2 regions of the Amycolatopsis sp. NPDC114503 genome follow, and region 2 is predicted to be linked to the other one. Evidence: riboswitches for the same ligand, from Rfam matches in the RefSeq annotation. Region 2 holds a riboswitch; the other holds the start of a gene.
What was found. A riboswitch is a leader RNA that binds a small molecule or an ion and turns the genes downstream of it on or off. The one in region 2 is predicted to bind ZMP and ZTP.
Positions count from the first base shown of each region.

Region 1: it holds a riboswitch for ZMP and ZTP, as region 2 does, so the genes downstream of both, ACZ7OI_RS05725 (serine hydroxymethyltransferase) here and folP (dihydropteroate synthase) in region 2, are expected to answer to the same signal.

Region 1 is NZ_JBVKDT010000001.1:1,165,200-1,173,904, reverse strand. It holds gene ACZ7OI_RS05740 (MDR family MFS transporter) at 38-1,687, opposite strand; gene ACZ7OI_RS05735 (YciI family protein) at 1,892-2,299, shown strand; gene ACZ7OI_RS05730 (RNA polymerase sigma factor) at 2,296-3,444, shown strand; gene ACZ7OI_RS05725 (serine hydroxymethyltransferase) at 3,485-4,753, opposite strand; ZMP/ZTP riboswitch at 4,775-4,862, opposite strand; gene ACZ7OI_RS05720 (gamma carbonic anhydrase family protein) at 4,911-5,429, opposite strand; gene ACZ7OI_RS05715 (TetR/AcrR family transcriptional regulator) at 5,449-6,036, opposite strand; gene ACZ7OI_RS05710 (GreA/GreB family elongation factor) at 6,159-6,617, shown strand; gene ACZ7OI_RS05705 (hypothetical protein) at 6,665-7,111, opposite strand; gene ACZ7OI_RS05700 (ArsR/SmtB family transcription factor) at 7,215-7,550, opposite strand; gene ACZ7OI_RS05695 (SRPBCC domain-containing protein) at 7,540-7,971, opposite strand; gene ACZ7OI_RS05690 (SRPBCC family protein) at 8,104-8,571, shown strand; gene ACZ7OI_RS05685 (SDR family NAD(P)-dependent oxidoreductase) at 8,577-8,705, opposite strand, start outside.
Region 2 is NZ_JBVKDT010000001.1:1,016,461-1,025,165, reverse strand. It holds gene ACZ7OI_RS05025 (hypothetical protein) at 1-24, shown strand, start outside; gene ACZ7OI_RS05020 (nitroreductase family deazaflavin-dependent oxidoreductase) at 26-472, opposite strand; gene ACZ7OI_RS05015 (TetR/AcrR family transcriptional regulator) at 598-1,278, shown strand; gene ACZ7OI_RS05010 (3-hydroxyacyl-CoA dehydrogenase) at 1,325-2,842, shown strand; gene ACZ7OI_RS05005 (threonine ammonia-lyase) at 2,915-3,889, opposite strand; gene folP (dihydropteroate synthase) at 3,886-4,737, opposite strand; ZMP/ZTP riboswitch at 4,763-4,853, opposite strand; gene ACZ7OI_RS04995 (PQQ-dependent sugar dehydrogenase) at 4,933-7,905, opposite strand; gene ACZ7OI_RS04990 (L,D-transpeptidase family protein) at 8,000-8,272, opposite strand; gene ACZ7OI_RS04985 (hypothetical protein) at 8,310-8,669, shown strand.

The DNA of each region.
Region 1 (8,705 bases), 150 kb from region 2:
CCACCTGCCTGGTGGACGGCCCTTTTTTACTTCCCGGTCAGCCCGCGAGGGCCAGTTCGCTCGCCTCCTGCTCGGCGCGCTGCTCCATGGCCGACTTGTCCGAAAGCGGCTTCTCCCGCAGCAGCCAGACCAGCGCGAACCCGACGGTCAGCACCGCGCCGCCGATCAGGAACACCGTGCTCATCGAGCTGGAGAACCCTTCCAGGATCGGCCGGGCGAGCACCGGGTCGAGCGTCGACAGGAACGAGGTGTCGTTCACGTCGAGCCCGCCGCCCGCCATCTGCCGCGCGAACTCCGGGTGCTGTGCCAGCGCCGCGGTGTAAGCCGGGGAGGCCATCGCCGAGCGGACCGCCGCCGCGATCCGGTCGCCGACCGTGCTGAACAGGATCGACAGGAACACCGCGGTGCCCGCCGTGCCACCGATCTGCCGGAAGAACGTGACCGACGAGGTCGCGACGCCGATGTCGCGGGGCGAGACGTCGTTCGTGGCGGCCAGGGTCAGCGTCTGCATGGTCGAGCCGAGGCCCAGTCCGAGCACGAACGCGATGGCCATGACCACGCCGAGCGCGGTGTCGACGCCGATCATCGAGAACGAGTACACCGCCGCGGCCATCAGGCCGAGTCCGGCGACCGCGAAGCCCTTGTACCGGCCGGTGCGGGCGATGATCCGCCCGCTGCCGAGGCTCGCGACCATGATCCCGAGGGTGAGCGGCAGCATCTGCAGGCCCGCCTGGGTCGGCGTCGCGCCCTTGACGATCTGCAGGTACAGCGGCAGCGACATCATCGCGCCGAACATCCCGATGCCCTGGATCACGGTGACCATCGTCGACACCCGGAACACCGAGTTGCGGAACAGCCGCAGCGGCAAAAGGGCGGCGTCGCCCATCCGGCGTTCCTGCAGGATGAACAGCACCACGCCGAGCGCGCCGACCAGGTACATCGCCAGTGACGCGGGCGAACCCCAGCCCCATTCGCGACCCTGCTCGGCGACGAGCAGCAGCGGCACGAGGCCCAGCGTCAGCGCGCCGGCGCCGAGGAAGTCGACCTTCTGGTTCACGCGGGTGTGCGGAAGGTTCAGCACCTTGCTCACCACGACCAGCGCGGCGAGCGCGATCGGGACGTTCACCATGAACACCCAGCGCCAGCCGGTGAGGCCGGCGAACGAGTCGAGTCCGGCGAAGAACCCGCCGACGACCGGGCCGGCGACGCTCGAAACGCCGAACACGGCCATGAAGTAGCCCTGGTAGCGGCTGCGTTCCCGCGGCGAGGTGATGTCGGTGATGATCGCCAGCGCGAGCGACATCAGACCGCCTGCGCCGAGGCCCTGGAACGCGCGGAACGCGGCCAGTTCGTACATCGACCCGGCCATCGCGCTCGCCAGCGAACCGGCGAGGAACAGCGAGATCGCGGTCAGGTACATCGGCTTGCGGCCGAAGAGGTCGGACAGCTTGCCGTACAGCGGCGTGGAAAGCGTCGCGGTGATCAGGTAGGCGGTGGTGGCCCAGGCCTGCAGGCTCTGTCCGTGCAGTTCGTCGGCGATGGTCTTCATCGCGGACGACACGATGGTCTGGTCGAGGGCCGCCAGGAACATGCCGAGCATCAGTCCGGACAGAACCGTGAGGATCTGTCGGTGTGAAAGCCGTCCGTTCGTGGTGGCGCCCCCTTCCGCAGTGGCGGTGTCGCTCATGGTGGTCTCCCTCAGTGCCCGAGTACTTGCTTGTATCCCTCAACTACTTGCTCGTCACAACTGTTCCCGAAAAACTTGCATTCATCAACCAAATATCGTGTGACGCTAGTCTCCTGCCGGGCGATGTCGAGAACGCGCGACCGGCTCCGTCCCTGGCGCGAACGTGACGGCAACGAGCCGCCACCAGCACGGAGGAGAACCACGATGGCCAAGTACCTGCTGCTCAAGCACTACCGCGGCGCGCCGGCTTCGGTGAACAACGTCCCCATGGACCAGTGGACGCCCGAGGAGGTCACCGCCCACATCCAGTACATGCGCGACTTCGCGGACCGGCTCGTGGAGACCGGCGAGTTCGTCAGCGAGCAGGCGCTGTCGCCGGAAGGCACCTTCGTCCGCTACGACGGCGAGGGCCGCCCGCCGGTCACCGACGGTCCGTTCGCCGAGACCAAGGACGTCATCGCGGGCTGGATGCTCATCGACGTCGACAGCTACGAGCGCGCGCTCGAACTGGCCGGAGAGCTTTCCGCGGCACCCGGCGCGGGCGGCAAGCCGATCCACGAATGGCTCGAGCTGCGCCCCTGCTACGGCGTGACGCCCTCGGTCACCGAATGAACGAGGAGTTGCTGCGGGAGCTCGTGCCCGCGGTGATCGGCATCCTCGTCCGGCGCGGAGCGGATTTCGCGTCGGCCGAGGATGCCGTGCAGGAGGCGCTGATCCGCGCGCTGGACGCGTGGCGGGAGGATCCGCCGCGCGACCCGAAGGCGTGGCTCATCGCGGCTGCGTGGCGTCGCTTCCTCGACGCCACGCGGTCGGAATCCTCGCGCCGGGGCCGGGAAGTGGCGATCGACGCCGAGCCGCAGCCCGGTCCGGCGTCCGCAGTGGACGATTCGCTTCAGCTCTACTTCCTGTGCGCACACCCGTCTTTGACGCCGTCGTCGGCCGTCGCGCTCACCTTGCGCGCGGTCGGCGGGTTGACGACGAAGCAAATCGCGCAGGCGTATCTGGTGCCGGAAGCGACTATGGCGCAACGGATCAGCCGCGCGAAGAAGACGGTGTCCAGCGTGCGGTTCGACGCGCCCGGAGACGTCGCGACCGTGCTGCGCGTGCTGTACCTGGTGTTCAACGAGGGTTATTCCGGCGAACTCGACCTCGCCGCCGAGGCCATCAGGCTGACCCGGCAGCTCGCGGCGGGGTTCGACCATCCGGAAGTGTCCGGTCTGCTCGCGTTGATGCTGCTGCACCACGCGCGCCGGGCCGCGCGGACGAAGCCGGACGGCAGCCTCGTGCCGCTCGCCGAACAGGACCGCGGCGTTTGGGACACCCGGCTGATCGCCGAGGGCGTCGACATCCTGCAGGCGGCATTGGCCCGCGACCAGCTGGGCGAGTACCAAGCCCAAGCCGCGATCGCCGCGCTGCACGCCGACGCTCTCGCGGCGGAGGAAACCGACTGGGTGCAGATCGTCGAGTGGTACGACGAGCTGCTCGCGCTGACCGACAGCCCGATCGTCCGGCTCAACCGGGCGGTCGCGGTCGGCGAGGCGGACGGACCTCGCGCCGGGCTGAAGGCGCTGTCGGAACTGGACGACAAACTGCCCCGGCATGCCGCAGTGGCGGCCTACCTGCACGAACGCGACGGCGACCTCGCCACTGCCGCCCAGCTGTACCGCGAGGCGGCGGAGAAGGCACCGAACCTCGCCGAGCGCGACCACCTGACCCGGCAGGCGGCGCGGCTCAACACCCAGCTCAAAAGCTCGTGAGTGGCGAAGCCGGTTCTAACCGGCTTCGCCACTCACGACCTCACTCGCTGTAGCCCGGAATCGGGAACGGCTGCAGGAACTCGCGGATCTCGGCGGCGATCGCGTCCAGCGCGCCGTCCTGCTGCGCCGCGGCGGCGGTCACGGTCCGGTCGATCCAGTCCGCGACCTGCACCTGGTGCTCGGGCTTGAGCCCGCGCGTGGTGATCGCCGACGTGCCCAGCCGGATGCCGGACGGGTCGAACGGCTTGCGCGGGTCGAACGGCACGGTGTTGTAGTTCAGCTCGATGCCCGCGCGGTCCAGCGCCTGCGCGGCGGGCTTGCCGGGCACCGCCTTGTTGGTCAGGTCGATCAAGAGCAGGTGGTTGTCCGTGCCGCCGGAAACCAGGTCGTAACCCCGCTCGACCAGCGCTTCGGCCAGCGCCTTGGCGTTCGCGACGATCGTGTGCGCGTAGTCGGAGAACGACGGCTGCTGCGCCTCCCCCAGCGCGACCGCGATGGCGGCCGTCGTGTGGTTGTGCGGACCGCCCTGCAGACCGGGGAACACCGCCTTGTCGACGGCCTTGGCGTGCTCGGCGTCGGAAAGGATCATCGCGCCGCGCGGACCGCGCAGCGTCTTGTGCGTGGTCGTGGTGATGACCTGCGCGTGGCCGACCGGCGACGGGTGCGCGCCGCCCGCGATCAGGCCGGCGATGTGCGCGATGTCGGCCACCAGCACGGCGTCGACCTCGCGGGCGATCTCCGCGAACGCCGGGAAGTCGATGGTGCGCGGGATGGCCGTGCCGCCCGCGAAGATCAGCTTCGGCCGGTGCTGGCGGGCGAGGTCGCGGACCTGGTCGAGGTCGACGCGGCCGGTTTCCTTCCGGACGCCGTAGCGGACCGGCGTGAACCACTTGCCGGTGGCGGACACGCTCCAACCGTGTGTGAGGTGGCCGCCGTCGGGCAGCGCCATGCCGAGCACAGTGTCGCCCGGCTTGGCGAACGCCAGGTACACCGCGAGGTTGGCCGGGGAGCCGGAGTACGGCTGGACGTTCGCGTGGTCGGCGCCGAACACCGCCTTCGCTCGCTCGATCGCCACCTGTTCGATCTGGTCGATGAACTGCTGGCCTTCGTAGTAGCGCTTGCCGGCGTAGCCCTCGGAGTACTTGTTGGTGAGCACGCTGCCGGTGGCCTCGAGCACCGCCTGCGAAACGTAGTTCTCGGACGCGATCAGGCGGATCTTGTCGTGCTGGCGTTTCGCCTCGTCCTCGACGAGACCGGCGATCTGCGGATCCGCCGCGGACAGTGCGGACAAGGCGGGCTGGTGTGTCATGGCGTACTCCGGCTCTGCAGTGGCCCTCACCCAGGCGCGCGGTGCCGGCCTCGTCGTCGCTCCCCGGTGGTGCTCCACCTCTTGAATGGCGCCAGTCGCTGCTGCGGAAGCAGTTTAGTGCACTCCGCCAGCCCCCTCCGGTCCGTGGGAACCCGGCTCAGACCTGCTCGAGGCCGCCGCGGTGGCGTCGCGCGAGTTCCTGGTAGACCGCCGCGTTGTGGTCGACCCACACCCGCGCGGAATCGGTCAGTTCCACGAACTTCTTGGCCGGGCTGCCCATCGCGATCATCTCCGCCGGGACCTCGGTGCCCGGCGTGACCGTCGACCCCGCGGCGACGAACGCGCGCGCTCCGATCACGGCGCGGTCGAGCACCGTGGAACCGTTGCCGATCAACGCCTGCTCGCCGACCGTGCAGTCGTGCACGAGGCATTGGTGCCCGACGGTCACGTTGCGACCGACCTCGGTCGTCTCGGGTCCGGAGTGGATCACCGAGTTGTCCTGGATGTTCGCGCCCTCGCGGATGATGATCGGGCCGAAGTCCGCGCGGATCACCGCGCCGTACCAAACGGAAGCGTCCTTCTCGACGGTCACGTTGCCGATCAGGGTGGCGGTGGGGGCGATCCAGGCGTCCGGGTGGACCTGCGGGCTGACGCCGTCCAAGGAGAACAAAGGCATGCCCGGAGCCTAAGCGGCGTCAGCGGTATCCGGCGAAGCAGAGCGCCTCGATGTCGCCGCGCAGGCTCGCGGACGACCGCGGCCGGACGCGTTGCTGCACCACCGCGCCGAGCAGGTAGCTCAGCAGCGAGCGGGCGCGGGCACGGGGGTCGTCGACGTCGAGCGGGGCGAGGAGTTCGACGAGCAGCTCGGTGATCGAGGTGAGCATGGCGTCGATCGCCTGCGGATGCTGCGCCCGGCCCGCGGCGACCCAGTACTCGAACCAGAGGAACGCGCCGCGCGGGTGGTCGGCGAACTCGGCGAGGTAGGCCTCGGTCACCGCGAAAAGCCGCCGGCGCGGGTCGGAGTGCTTGTCCGCGACCTTGCGCAGATTTGCCGCGAAAGCGTTGATGTGCGCGGCCATCGCCCGGTCGATGAGCACGTCGATGTCGGCGAAGTAATAGTGGATCGCGCTCTTGGTGAGCGGTCCGGCCTCCGCGATCGCGCGTACCGTGCAGCCGGCGAGCCCCTCGCGGGCGAGGACCTTGCGAGCCGCCTCCACGATCTGTTCCTGCTTCTGCACTTGGTTGGGCGACAGCTGGGTGCTGCGGCCGGGCACGGCGCTCACGGTGATCCTCGTTACGTTTGTCAGGACGGCGGCCCTGAATCCTAGGCCAGTCGTCCCAACGTCTTCCGGCGGGTGAAAAACCGGATTGGCCACCCCGGTCCGCGCAGCGGACAATGCCCGGCATGGTGATCTCAGGGGACAAGGGGCTCAGCGAGGCGGCGCGCCGTCAGCTGGAAAAGGAAATCGCGGACCTGCGCGCGCAACGGGAGGCGCTTGCGCCGCAGCCGGGCGAGCAGGAACGCACGGGGGACGCCGCCGACCAGGCGGACGTGATCGACCGCGCCGAGGCAGCGGCGCGACTGGACCGGCAGATCGCCGACGTCACCGCGAAGCTGGAGCACGGCGCGTACGACAGCTCGCTGCTTCCCGACGGCACGCGTGTTTCGCTGCGTTTTTCCGACGGTGACGAGGAAGAGTTCACCGTGGTGACCCTTCCCGGCGAGGACGCCGACGCGATCACTTCGGACAGCCCGCTCGGCATCGCGCTGTCGAAGGCGAAGGCAGGCGAGGAAATCAGCTACCGCACCCCGCGCGGACAGGCCACCGCGACGGTGCTGAAGCTGACCCCGCCCGCCAACTGACCACATAGGACAGACAATGGCCGCCCCGGTTTCCGGGGCGGCCATTGTCATTTGTCCGCGCCGGCCACCGTTTCGGCCTGATACGCGTAAACCCCGTCGTTCTCGACCGCGACATGCCAGCCGCCGCAGTCCTTGTCCATCCGCTTGTGCTCGCCCGCGGGCCACCAGTCCGCGTTCAGCGTCGGGGCTTTCGCCTCAGCTTTTCCTGGCTGGCAAAGGGAAGGAAGCCCCGACGGTCCCGGCTGGTAGCGCAGGATCCGCTCCGAACCGGTGGTGCGGATCAGCTCGGTGACCGACTTCGCGTCGTCGGGCACCCACGACGGAAGCCGGGCGTCCGGGTTGGCCTTGCCCTGTTTTCCGGTGTCGTAGGAGACCGTCTTCACATGGCCGTTCGACTTCTCCTCGATCGAGGCGCCGACGCCGCACGACGCGACCGTGGCCAGCGCCGCGATCCCGGTCGCGGCCAGTACCGCCTTGTTCCGCACGTTGTTCATGGCTTCCAGTCAACCGGGACCGGCGCGGCGCGCCCTCGTTCTTCCGGCCCTTTGCCGCTGGCCAGTCGGCCGACTCGGTCCCTCACATGAGTGAAATCGCGAGTCATTCTCCGCGGTCGAGATGAGCCTGGAGCGCCGCGAGCGGACCGTCCCAGTCCCGGGCGAGCGCGGTGAGGAACTGCTGCGCGACCCGCATCGGCGCGGAATCGAGCCGGTACCGCACGCGGCGCCGCTCACCGGGTTCCGCGGCGACCAGCCCGGCGTCGGACAGCAGGCCGAGGTGCTTGGCGATCGCCTGCCGCGTGATCGGAAGCCGGGCCGCGAGATCCGTCGCCGTCGCCGGACCGCGCGCGGCCAGCTCGGCGAGGATCGCGCGCCGGGTCGGATCGGCGAGCGCGGCGAAAACCTGCTCGGCGACCGCTTCGGAATCAGCCGGCATCGAGACTGGCCGCCAGCTCTTCGAGTTCCCGTGCCCAGCCTTCGAGGTGCGAGCGGTAGGTGGCCGGGTACTGGCTGTCCGGCAGCTGCGCGAATCCGGATTCGACCACGGTGAGCCGGGTTCCGCCGTCGCGCGCCTGCAACGTGAACTCGACGTACGTACGCCGCGGGTCGCCCTCCGGCATCCCGTCGACCTGCCAGGTGAAGCCGAACACCGCGGCCTCCTCGACGCGTTCGACCCGGATCTCAGCGGTGCGTTCGCCGATCCACGCGACCCGCCCGAGACCGCCCGGACGCAGGTCGATCTCGGCCTCGTCGCCGAACCAGGCGCGCAGGCCGTCGGCCGTGGTCAGCGCGGTCCACACCGCCGCAGGCGGCTGCGCCAGCTCGACCGTCCGCTCGATGCGGTCGGGAAACCCCATGCCGTGCTCCTTCCGGGCCGAGCCTAGGCAACCACACTCCCTTGACGCAACCATCTGGTTGCCATAGTGTCGCAACCGTTCAGTTGCACTACTTGCCGAGTTCAGTTGCACTACTTGCCGAAAGGAAGACCGATGAACTCCTTCACCACAGAGCTGACCGTCGACCGCACCCCCGAAGAGGTCTTCGCCGCGGTCACCGACGTCCGGGCCTGGTTCAGCGAGTCGATCACCGGCACCGCGACCGAGGTCGGCGACGCGTTCTCGTTCATCGACAAGAGCATCCCGACGAGCCGGATCCGGGTCACCGAACTCGTGCCCGGCCGCCGGATCGCCTGGCACGTCGAAGACGCGTACATCGCCTTCATCGACCAGCACGACGAATGGACCGACACCCGGATGACCTTCGACCTCACGCCGGGCCCAGCCGGTACGACGCTGCGTTTCACCCACCACGGCCTGACCCCGGAAAGCGCTTGCTACCGCGATTGCTCCCGAGGCTGGACGAGCTGCGTCAACACCAGCCTGCACGCGCTGCTGACCACCGGCACGGGCAAGCCGATCCCGAAATCGGAGGCTCCGGAAGGACAGCCTGCCGAGTAATTCCCTCAGGGGAGCTGAAGATCGGAGGTGTCGCGCTTGACGTGCATCTCCCACAGCGTCTCGGCGATGTCGGCCGGGTCGATCTCCGGAAACTCGGAATTAGGCTCGATGGCTCCGGACAGCAGAGCGGCGTG
Region 2 (8,705 bases):
ACGTTCCGGAAACGCACGCGCTGACTCACCGGGTGAAGATCTCGAACACCGGGTAGCCCGGCGCGATCTCCAGCAGCTTCTCCTCCGGAGCCTTCGCGTCGACGCCGTCGAAGAACACCCCGACCTCGAACGCCCAGCGCTTGAGGTACGAGCGCAGGATGGCGGGCTTCTCCTCGTTGGACAGCTCGCGGTAGGTGAACGTCTCGGTGCGCCGTCCGACGGTCAGCTGACCCTCGCCCGCGGCGCGGAGGTTGCGCACCCACTGGGTTTCGCCGCGCGCGGCCACCAGGTACTGCTTGCCCTCGAACGGCAGCAGGTTCACCGGGATCTCGCGCAGTTCGCCGGACTTGCGGCCGCGAACGCCCAGCACCCGGCTGCCCCACACGCTGACGCCGCGCTTGGTGAGCCAGCGGACGAGGCCGTTGAACGCCGCGGTCGACTTGCCCGGTTCGACGTAACGAGTGCTGGTCATGGGTCCTCCTCGGTCTTCGAGAGCGGTGCTCTCTGTTGTGAACAGTGAACACTGCCAGGTCGCCGCCTGTCAAGAGCAGTGCTCTCGGTTTTGCGCAGCGCTCTCAACCGAGGCACACTGATCGCATGACTGCCGCACCCCGGACCGCCCGCGAACGGGTCCGCGCCGAGCTGACCCGCGAGATCAAGGACGAGGCCCGCCGCCAGCTGGCCGAGGTCGGCGCGCTCGGACTTTCCCTGCGCGCGGTCGCTCGTGAGCTGGGGATGGTCTCGTCGGCGCTGTACCGGTACTTCCCGAGCCGAGATCACCTGCTCACCGCATTGATCGTCGACGCGTACAACGCCGTCGGAGAGGCCGCCGAACAAGCCGACCCGCACACCGGCGACCCGCGTACGCGCTGGCGAGCCATCTGGCGCGCGACCCGCGAGTGGGCCCGCGCGAACCCGCACGAGTACGCGCTCATCTACGGCTCGCCGATCCCCGGTTACCAAGCTCCGCAAGACACCGTCGGACCCGCCGGGCGAGTGGCGTTCTCGCTGGTCGCAGTGCTGCGCGACGCACATCCGCACGAGCCCGCGGTCACCGCGCCAATGTCGGACGAACTGCGCGCGCAGGCCGATCAGCTCACCCAGACCCTGGACATCGACGCGCCAGCCGAAGTCGTCATGCGTGCCATCGGTGCCTGGACACAGCTGTTCGGCGCGCTCAATTTCGAGCTGTTCGGCCAGTACGTCGGCAGCGTCGACCCCGCCGATGCGTACTTCGAGCACCTCATCGGGCAGATGGCGGACTTCGTCGGTCTGTAGCCCGGGGTAAGTTCGCCGTGGCGCAAGAACGAAAGGCGGGTTCGACGTGACGGGATGGGCCGGACGGGTCGGCAGGATCCGGGTGATCGGCACCGGTGTGATGGGACGAGGCATCGTCCAGCTCGCCGCGACCGGCGGAGCCACCGTGGAACTCGCGGATGTGCAACCGGAAGCGGTCAACGCGGCGATCGAGCACGTCAGCGCGATGGTCGACCGGCTGGTCGCCAAGGGCAAACTGACCGAGGAGGCCGGCCGCGCGGCTAAGGAACGCCTGGTCCCGGTCGACGGCCCCCTCGCGCCCGCCGAGGGCGTGGATTTGGTGATCGAAGCCGTCCGCGAAGACCTGGAAACGAAGCAAACCCTCTTCGCCGGCCTCGAAAAGGTCTGCGGCCCAGACACGATCTTCGCGACCAACACCAGCTCGCTGTCCGTCACCGAAATCGCCGCCGGGATCGCTGACCCCACGCGCATGGTCGGCCTGCACTTCTTCAACCCCGTCCCGCTGATGCGCCTGGTCGAGGTCATCCCCGGCGTCCGCACCGCCGATTGGCTGCCGGGTGAAGCGCTCGAACTAGTCCGCAGCTGGGGCCACGAACCCGTGCTGGCGAAGGACGCCCCCGGCTTCCTCGTCAACCACGCGGGCCGCGGCCTGAACACCGAAGCCCTGCAAATCCTTTCCGAGTCCCTCGCTTCTCCCGCTGAGATCGACCGCGTCGCGCGCGACGTCCTCGGCCTCAAGCTCGGCCCGTTCGAGCTGCTGGACCTCACCGGGCTGGACGTCTCGCACGCGGTACTGGAAAGCATCTGGAGCGGCTTCCACGCAGAACCGCGCCTGCGCCCGTCGTGGCTCACCCGCCCACGCGTCGCCGCCGGCCTCTTCGGCCGCAAAACCGGCGAAGGCTTTTACCGCTATACCGACGGAAAACAAGAAGTTCCCCCCGAGGTTTCGGCCCCGCCCGCGCCCTCCAAGCCGGTCTACGCCGCAGACGAACGCCTGGGCCGCCTCCTGTCCGCGGCAGGCGTCGACGTCGTCCCGGACGCCTACCCCGACACGGTCCTCCTGGTAACCCTGCGCGGGGAGTCCACTGTGGAGGCTGCGCGGCAACTGGAACTGCCCGCCGAGCGCGTCGTCGGTGTCGATGCCCTTGGCTACGAATCGCGCTTCACCATGTCTGTCCATTCTGGACTGGACCCGCACTATGGCCGTGCCGCCTGGGGCGCTCTGGCCGCCACCGGAACCCCGGTAACGGTCGTCCGCGACGGTGCCGCGCCCATCGCACAACGCCTTCTGGCTTCCATCATCAACACGGCCTGCTACATCGCCGACCAGGGTCTGGCCGCCCCCGCGGACATCGACACCGCCGTACGCCTAGGCCTGGGCTACCCTCGCGGCCCCTTGGAGTGGGGCGATCTGGTCGGCCCGGAAAAGGTCCTGCGAATCCTGAACGGCCTCCTGCGCGCCACCGGGGACCCGCGCTACCGCCCGAGCGGGTGGCTGACGGAACGGGTGGCGCTGGGCCTTCCTCTCGCCTCCACCGGCACCCGTCCCGCTGATCTGGCCTGAGTTTTTTGTCGGTGGTGGGCAGTACTTTCGCGGAATGCTGCCACCACCGGCTCCTTCCGCGCCCAGCTTCCCTCAAGGCTGGTGCCCGGAATCCGCACCGATCCAGCGGCAGTAGGCAGCCGCATCGACGTTGCTCCCGCAGACGACGGTGACCACGTGCCGTCCGGCGAAGCGGTCGCGGTTTTCGAGAATCGCCGCGACGCCGAGCGCGGCCGAGGGTTCGACGACAAGTCCGGCGCGATCGAACAGCAGCCGCATGCCGGCGATGATCGACGCCTCCTGGACCAGGACGGCGTCGTCGGCGACGAGAAGGAGGTCGTTCAGGACGTCCGGAATGGGAAACCGGCCGGCGACGCCGTCGGCGATGGTGTCGGTCGAGTCGGTCGAGACGACGCGCCGCTGGTGCCAGGAGCGCGTCATCGCCGGTGCGCCCAGCGGCTGGACGCAGATCACCTCGACCTCGGGCGCGCGCTCCTTGAGCACGTGTCCCACCCCGGTGGCCAGCGCCCCTCCGCCCAGAGCGATCAGCACGGTGTCGAACGCGGGCCCGGCGTCCGCCAGTTCGAGGCCGATGGTTGCCGCGCCCTCGCAGGTCTCGAGGTCCAGGCTGTCTTCGACCAGCCGGATGCCGTCGTGCCGCGCGATGGCCGCCGCTCGTTCGCGCGCCGTCTCGATGTCGCCGTCCACCAGTTCCAGCCTGGCGTCCAGCGCATGGATGCGCTCAAGCTTGGCCGCGGGCGCGAAGCGGGAGGCCACCACGGTGACGTCGAGCCCACGGCCACGACCGGACCAAGCCAGTGCTTGGCCAAGGTTTCCCGCACTCGCGCACACGGCAGCGGGGGCACGGTTGCCGGCGAGCGCACTAGCGATCACTTCGGTGCCACGCGCCTTGAAGCTGCGGACCGGGTTCGCCGTTTCGAGCTTGATGCTCACCATGCATCCGAGATCGCGCTCCAGCGCCTCGCAGCGATACAGCGGAGTGTCGAGGAAAGCAGGGTCGATCCGCTCGCGAGCAGCTTTGATCCGAGCGGTGTCGAGGCGCGTCATCGGCTGGCTCCTGCGTACTGGTCCAAAGCCGCGAGGACGGTGAGTGCGTCCCGAAGCGCGGCGACGTCGTGAGTCCGGATGAAATCGACGCGGTGGCTGGCGGCGTACAGTTCCGCGGCCAGGCTGGCCGGTCCGATCTCCGCCAGCTCACGTCCGGTGATCGCGCGGAGAAACGACTTCCGGGACGGCGAGACCATGATCGGGACACCGAATCGGCTCCTGATCGCGCGGAGCGCGGCCAGGACCGCCAGCGACGGTTCCGGCGTGGCGCCGAGAAAGTATCCGAGCCCTGGATCGATGATCAGCCGCTCGCGGTCGATCCCCGCTGCCTGGAGCGCGGCCAGCCGCTGGTCGAAGAACTGCTCCAGCGCCGTCAGCACCGTCCGCGGATCGGTGCGCACCTTGGTCGCGGGTCCCCGCCGCTGCACCGAGTGCATGACAACGAGGCGGCATCCGGTACCGGCCAGCTCCGCATACCGTTCAGGTTCCGGAAATCCCTGGATGTCGTTGAGAAACGCGGCGCCGCGCGCGGCGGCGAACAGCTGGGTCCGGGGCTGGAACGAGTCGACCGACACGGGGATGCCGTCGGCGACCAAAGGGTCAAGGACCAACTCCAGCCGCCGTACCTCCTCCTCGGCGGTCACCGGCTCGGCACCCGGATGACTCGCCGCGGGGCCGAGTTCGACGACGTCCGCGCCCGCCGCCAGCAATCGGCGAGCCTGCGCGAGCGCGTTCGCCGGCGCCAGGAATCTGCCGCCGTCGGAAAACGAGTCCGCGCTGACGTTGACAATTCCCACCAGCCGGGGCCGGTGCCAGGACTCTCCCGAAAAAGCCAGATGGTGAACCATCGCCGTGTCTCCCGGATCTCGATCCCCTAAGAGCCCAGGCGTACGGCACGACGTCACGTGGACGAGGCCGCTCCCCGATGGTGATCCATCTTCACACGCCAGTCACGGCCTAGCGACAGAGTAGCAAGAAATGCGATCGCGGAGCTACCGGCGGCCGTCGGGAGATGGTGCCCCGACGGCCGCCGCTCAAACGATTCACCAGCGATAATCCGTCGCGGCCCCATTCCGGTAAATAATGTAGCCGCCCTGGAAATCACTGCGGGCACCCCCGCTGATCGGGTACTCGTCCGAGGTAGGCAACTTCAAATACCCGTTCTCCCACCCGAGCGCGGCCCACCGCTTGCGAATCTCGCCCTGCACCATGTGTGCCCCAGTGCCCGCGCTCCAGTAAACCGAACCGCCGCCAGTGAAATGGTTGTACCGCGCAACCCCGTTAGGCGTACCGGTTTCATCGGTGGTCGGATACCCCATCCCTCGCTCCCATCCCAGCGAGGCCCACTTCTCCCGAATAGCCCCGCCGATCTGATGCGCACCGGCAGACGGCGTCCAGTAAATCGAACTGCCGAGAGTGAAGTGGTTGTACCGCCCCACTCCGTCCGGCGTGCCGGACTCGTCCGTAGTCGGGTAGCCGAGCCCGCGCTCCCAACCCAGCGAAGCCCACTTGTCCCGGATAGCCCCGCCGATCTGATGCGCACCACCGGTCGGCGTCCAATAAACCGATCCGCCGGTGAAGTGGTTGTACCGTCCGACTCCATCGGGAGTCCCGGATTCGTCGGTGGTCGGATACCCGACTCCGCGCTCCCAGCCGAGAGCAGCCCACTTGGCCCGGATCTGCCCCTGCACCGAATGCGCCCCCGTGGACTGAGTCCAGTAAATGGACGCGGCCTGGCTGCCCGGCGTACCGATCAGATGGTTGTACCGGCCCACCCCGTCCGGAGTCCGAGTCTCATCGGTCACCGGCGGCCCGTACACCTGATGCCCGCCGATCGCGAGATACCGGTCCAGGATCTGCCCGCCGATCTCGTGCACCCCGGCAGCCGCGGACCAGTACAACCGCCCATTCGCATAAACCCGATACCGCACCGGACCGTCCACCACCTCAGAACCCGTTGGCGCACCGAGCAAACTCCGCAGCCCGGGCTCAGCCGCATACCGCTGGTCGATCGCCGTCACGTAGTTGGCAGTCAGCGTCATATCGCCGGTGCCAACGGTGATCGACCACGAGGAGGTAGCCGGGCCGCCCTGCCAACCGGTGAACTTGGAAACCCCGTCAGTGCCGACCAACGCCGCAGTCACGTCAAACGTCGCGCCCTCAGTGACCATCGCACTGCTGACGCCACCCTCGCTCGGGATGCTCAACGCGGCGGGCTGCGTACCCGCCAACGTCAACCGATGTTGGCGCGGGTAAGCGACATAGGTCTTACTGGCCTGCACTCCCGCACTATCGGTAACAGTCGCAGTGAATTCCATCCGAGAGTCGGTGTGATCAGTAAACGGAACCGTCAACGTCGGCCCCGTCGCACCGTCACCGGGATGCACGTGGCAAGCCCCAAGATCCGGACAGTGCCGAATCAACGACGTCCACGTAATCGGAAGCGCGCCATCCTCGACATCCGTGGCCGTGGCAGACAACGAAACCGGCTCGCCGACGGCAAAGTCCTTATCCGGCGCGGACAAAGTCAGCACCGGCGAGTGATTGCCCGGCGCGACAGCAATCTTCGCCGTTCCGACACCGCCAAGCGGATCCGACACAGTCAACGTCGCGGCAAACGAAGCACCATCGCCGTACTGATGACTGGCCTGAACCCCAGTGCCGCTGCTGCCGTCGCCGAAGTCCCAGGCATACGTGAGCGGATCACCGTCAGCATCAGTAGAACCGCTGGCATCAAAGGAAACCGTACGAGTAGCCGGATCCGTCGAAGACGTCGCCTTGGCCACCGGCGGAGCGTTGTTCGTCGAGTAGCTCAACCGCCGGAGCACGCCAGAGTTCAGGTCGCTGAAGACGATGTCCCCGTTAGGCGCGGCGGAAATCCGGGTAACCCCACCGACATTCTGGAACGGCGGCGGACTCGTAGGCGCCTGCGTGAGCTTGCCCTGAGCGTCATAGCGCAGAGTCCAGATCTTCTGCCCCGCGTAGTCGCCGAAGAAGTACGCACCCTGGTAAGCAGCGGGATAAGTGGTGCCCCCGTACACAATCCCGCCGGTGACGCTGTTGCCCTGCGAAGGATCCGTCCCGTGCTGGTAGTCCCACAACGGCGGGGTGTTCACCATCGACGCACAACGCGCGTCAGTCGAATACCCCGGCGTGGGATGGTTCCCCTCATAACAAGGCCAAGCGAGATTCGCGCCCGGCTGCACGACATCCAGCTCTTCCCAGGTGTACCAGCCGACGTCGCCGACCACCGGCAGCCCGCTCTTCGGGTCGAGGCTGAACCGGAACGGATTGCGGAAGCCACTCGCGAACACCTTGCTGCGCGCGGAATCCGGCGCGGAAGCGGTGTAGTACGGGTTGCTCGGCACACCCTTGCCGTCCGCGGTGAGGTGCAGGATCTTGCCGAACGGCGAATCGAGGTCCTGCGCGGCGAAGGCGATCGGGTTGGTCTTGCCCGCGTCGCCGTTGTCGCCGACGGAGTACCAGAGCGTGCCGTCCGGCGCGGGGTAAACCGTGTCGAGGCCGTGGATGTAATACGGGCTGCCGGGCAGGTCGAAAATCACCTGCTCGCCGGTCAGCCCGGACGGATGCCCATCGCCGTCGAGCTGCACGGTGAACTTGGCGGCGCGCAGCGTGTACTGGCCGTTGCCCAGCGACACCGAGCGGTTCAGGTAGATCTGGTGCGAGGCGGCGTAGTCCGGCGCGAGCGCGATGCTCGTGAGGCCCATGTCGCCCTGCGTCTCGACCGGGAAGGTCGCGATCCGCTGCGGCGCGCCGCCGCCCGCGGCCGGGACCCAGTTGACGACACCGGACTTGCCCAGTGCCAGCACGCTGTCGTCGGGCAGCCAGGCGAAGTCGGTGAACTCGTACTGTCCGAGCCCGGTGGGCAGGTCCCGCAAGACGAAACCCGGCGGCAGCGCCGGAGTGTCGGCAGCTGCCGCCGGGGCGACCGCGAGGGGAACCGCAACGACCGCGAGTGCGGCCACGAGCAGGGAACGGAGCTTGCGCCAGGCCATCCAAGGCCCCCTTTCTGAGCGTTTCGGTAATCGCTCAGAAGGGGGATGAAGTTGCCTCTAACGGGTGATATTTATTCGACCGTGACACTGTGGGTCAGGGCACGACCTGGACCACGTCGCCGACGTGCAGGGTGTTGAAGAAGCGCAGCGACGACGCCCCCGACAGGTGGATGCAGCCGTGCGAGTACACCCTCAGGCTGCCGGTGTGGAACGCGTCGCCCGGGTAGAAGAAGACCGAGTTCGCCATCGGGGCGTTGTCGAACTCCTTGCTCAGGTGCAGCTTTTCCTTGCCCATCACGTGGAACGTGCCGGTCGGGGTCTCGTGCCCCTTGCGCCCGGGCAGCATCGAGACGGGGCCGTAAATCACCTTGCCGTCCTGCAGCAGCCAGGCTTGGTGCCCGGAAATGTCGACGCAGGCGCTGGTGCCGGAAGCCGCGGCGGCCGCCGCGCACGGGACGTCGGCGGTGCTCGGCTCCGGGTCGGCCTTCGGCTTGGGCGCGGGCTTCGGAGTCGGCTTCGGCGTCGGAGTCGCGCTGGTGCTGGCCGGGCTGCTGCTGGTCGCCGGGGCAGAACTGCTGGTCGGCGCGCTGGAAGACGAGACGGGCACGCTCGCCGCGACGGGAACGGCCCCGCCGCCGGAAGCCGACCCGGCCGTGCCGCCGGAGCACGCCACGAGCCCGAAGGCCGCGGCCAGCGCCGCCATCCCCACCAGAAGCCTTTTCACGATCCGGTACCCCCGCATTCGGTCGGGTCACATTCGGTAGGACCCGTATCACCCGAATAGACGACCATCACCCCCA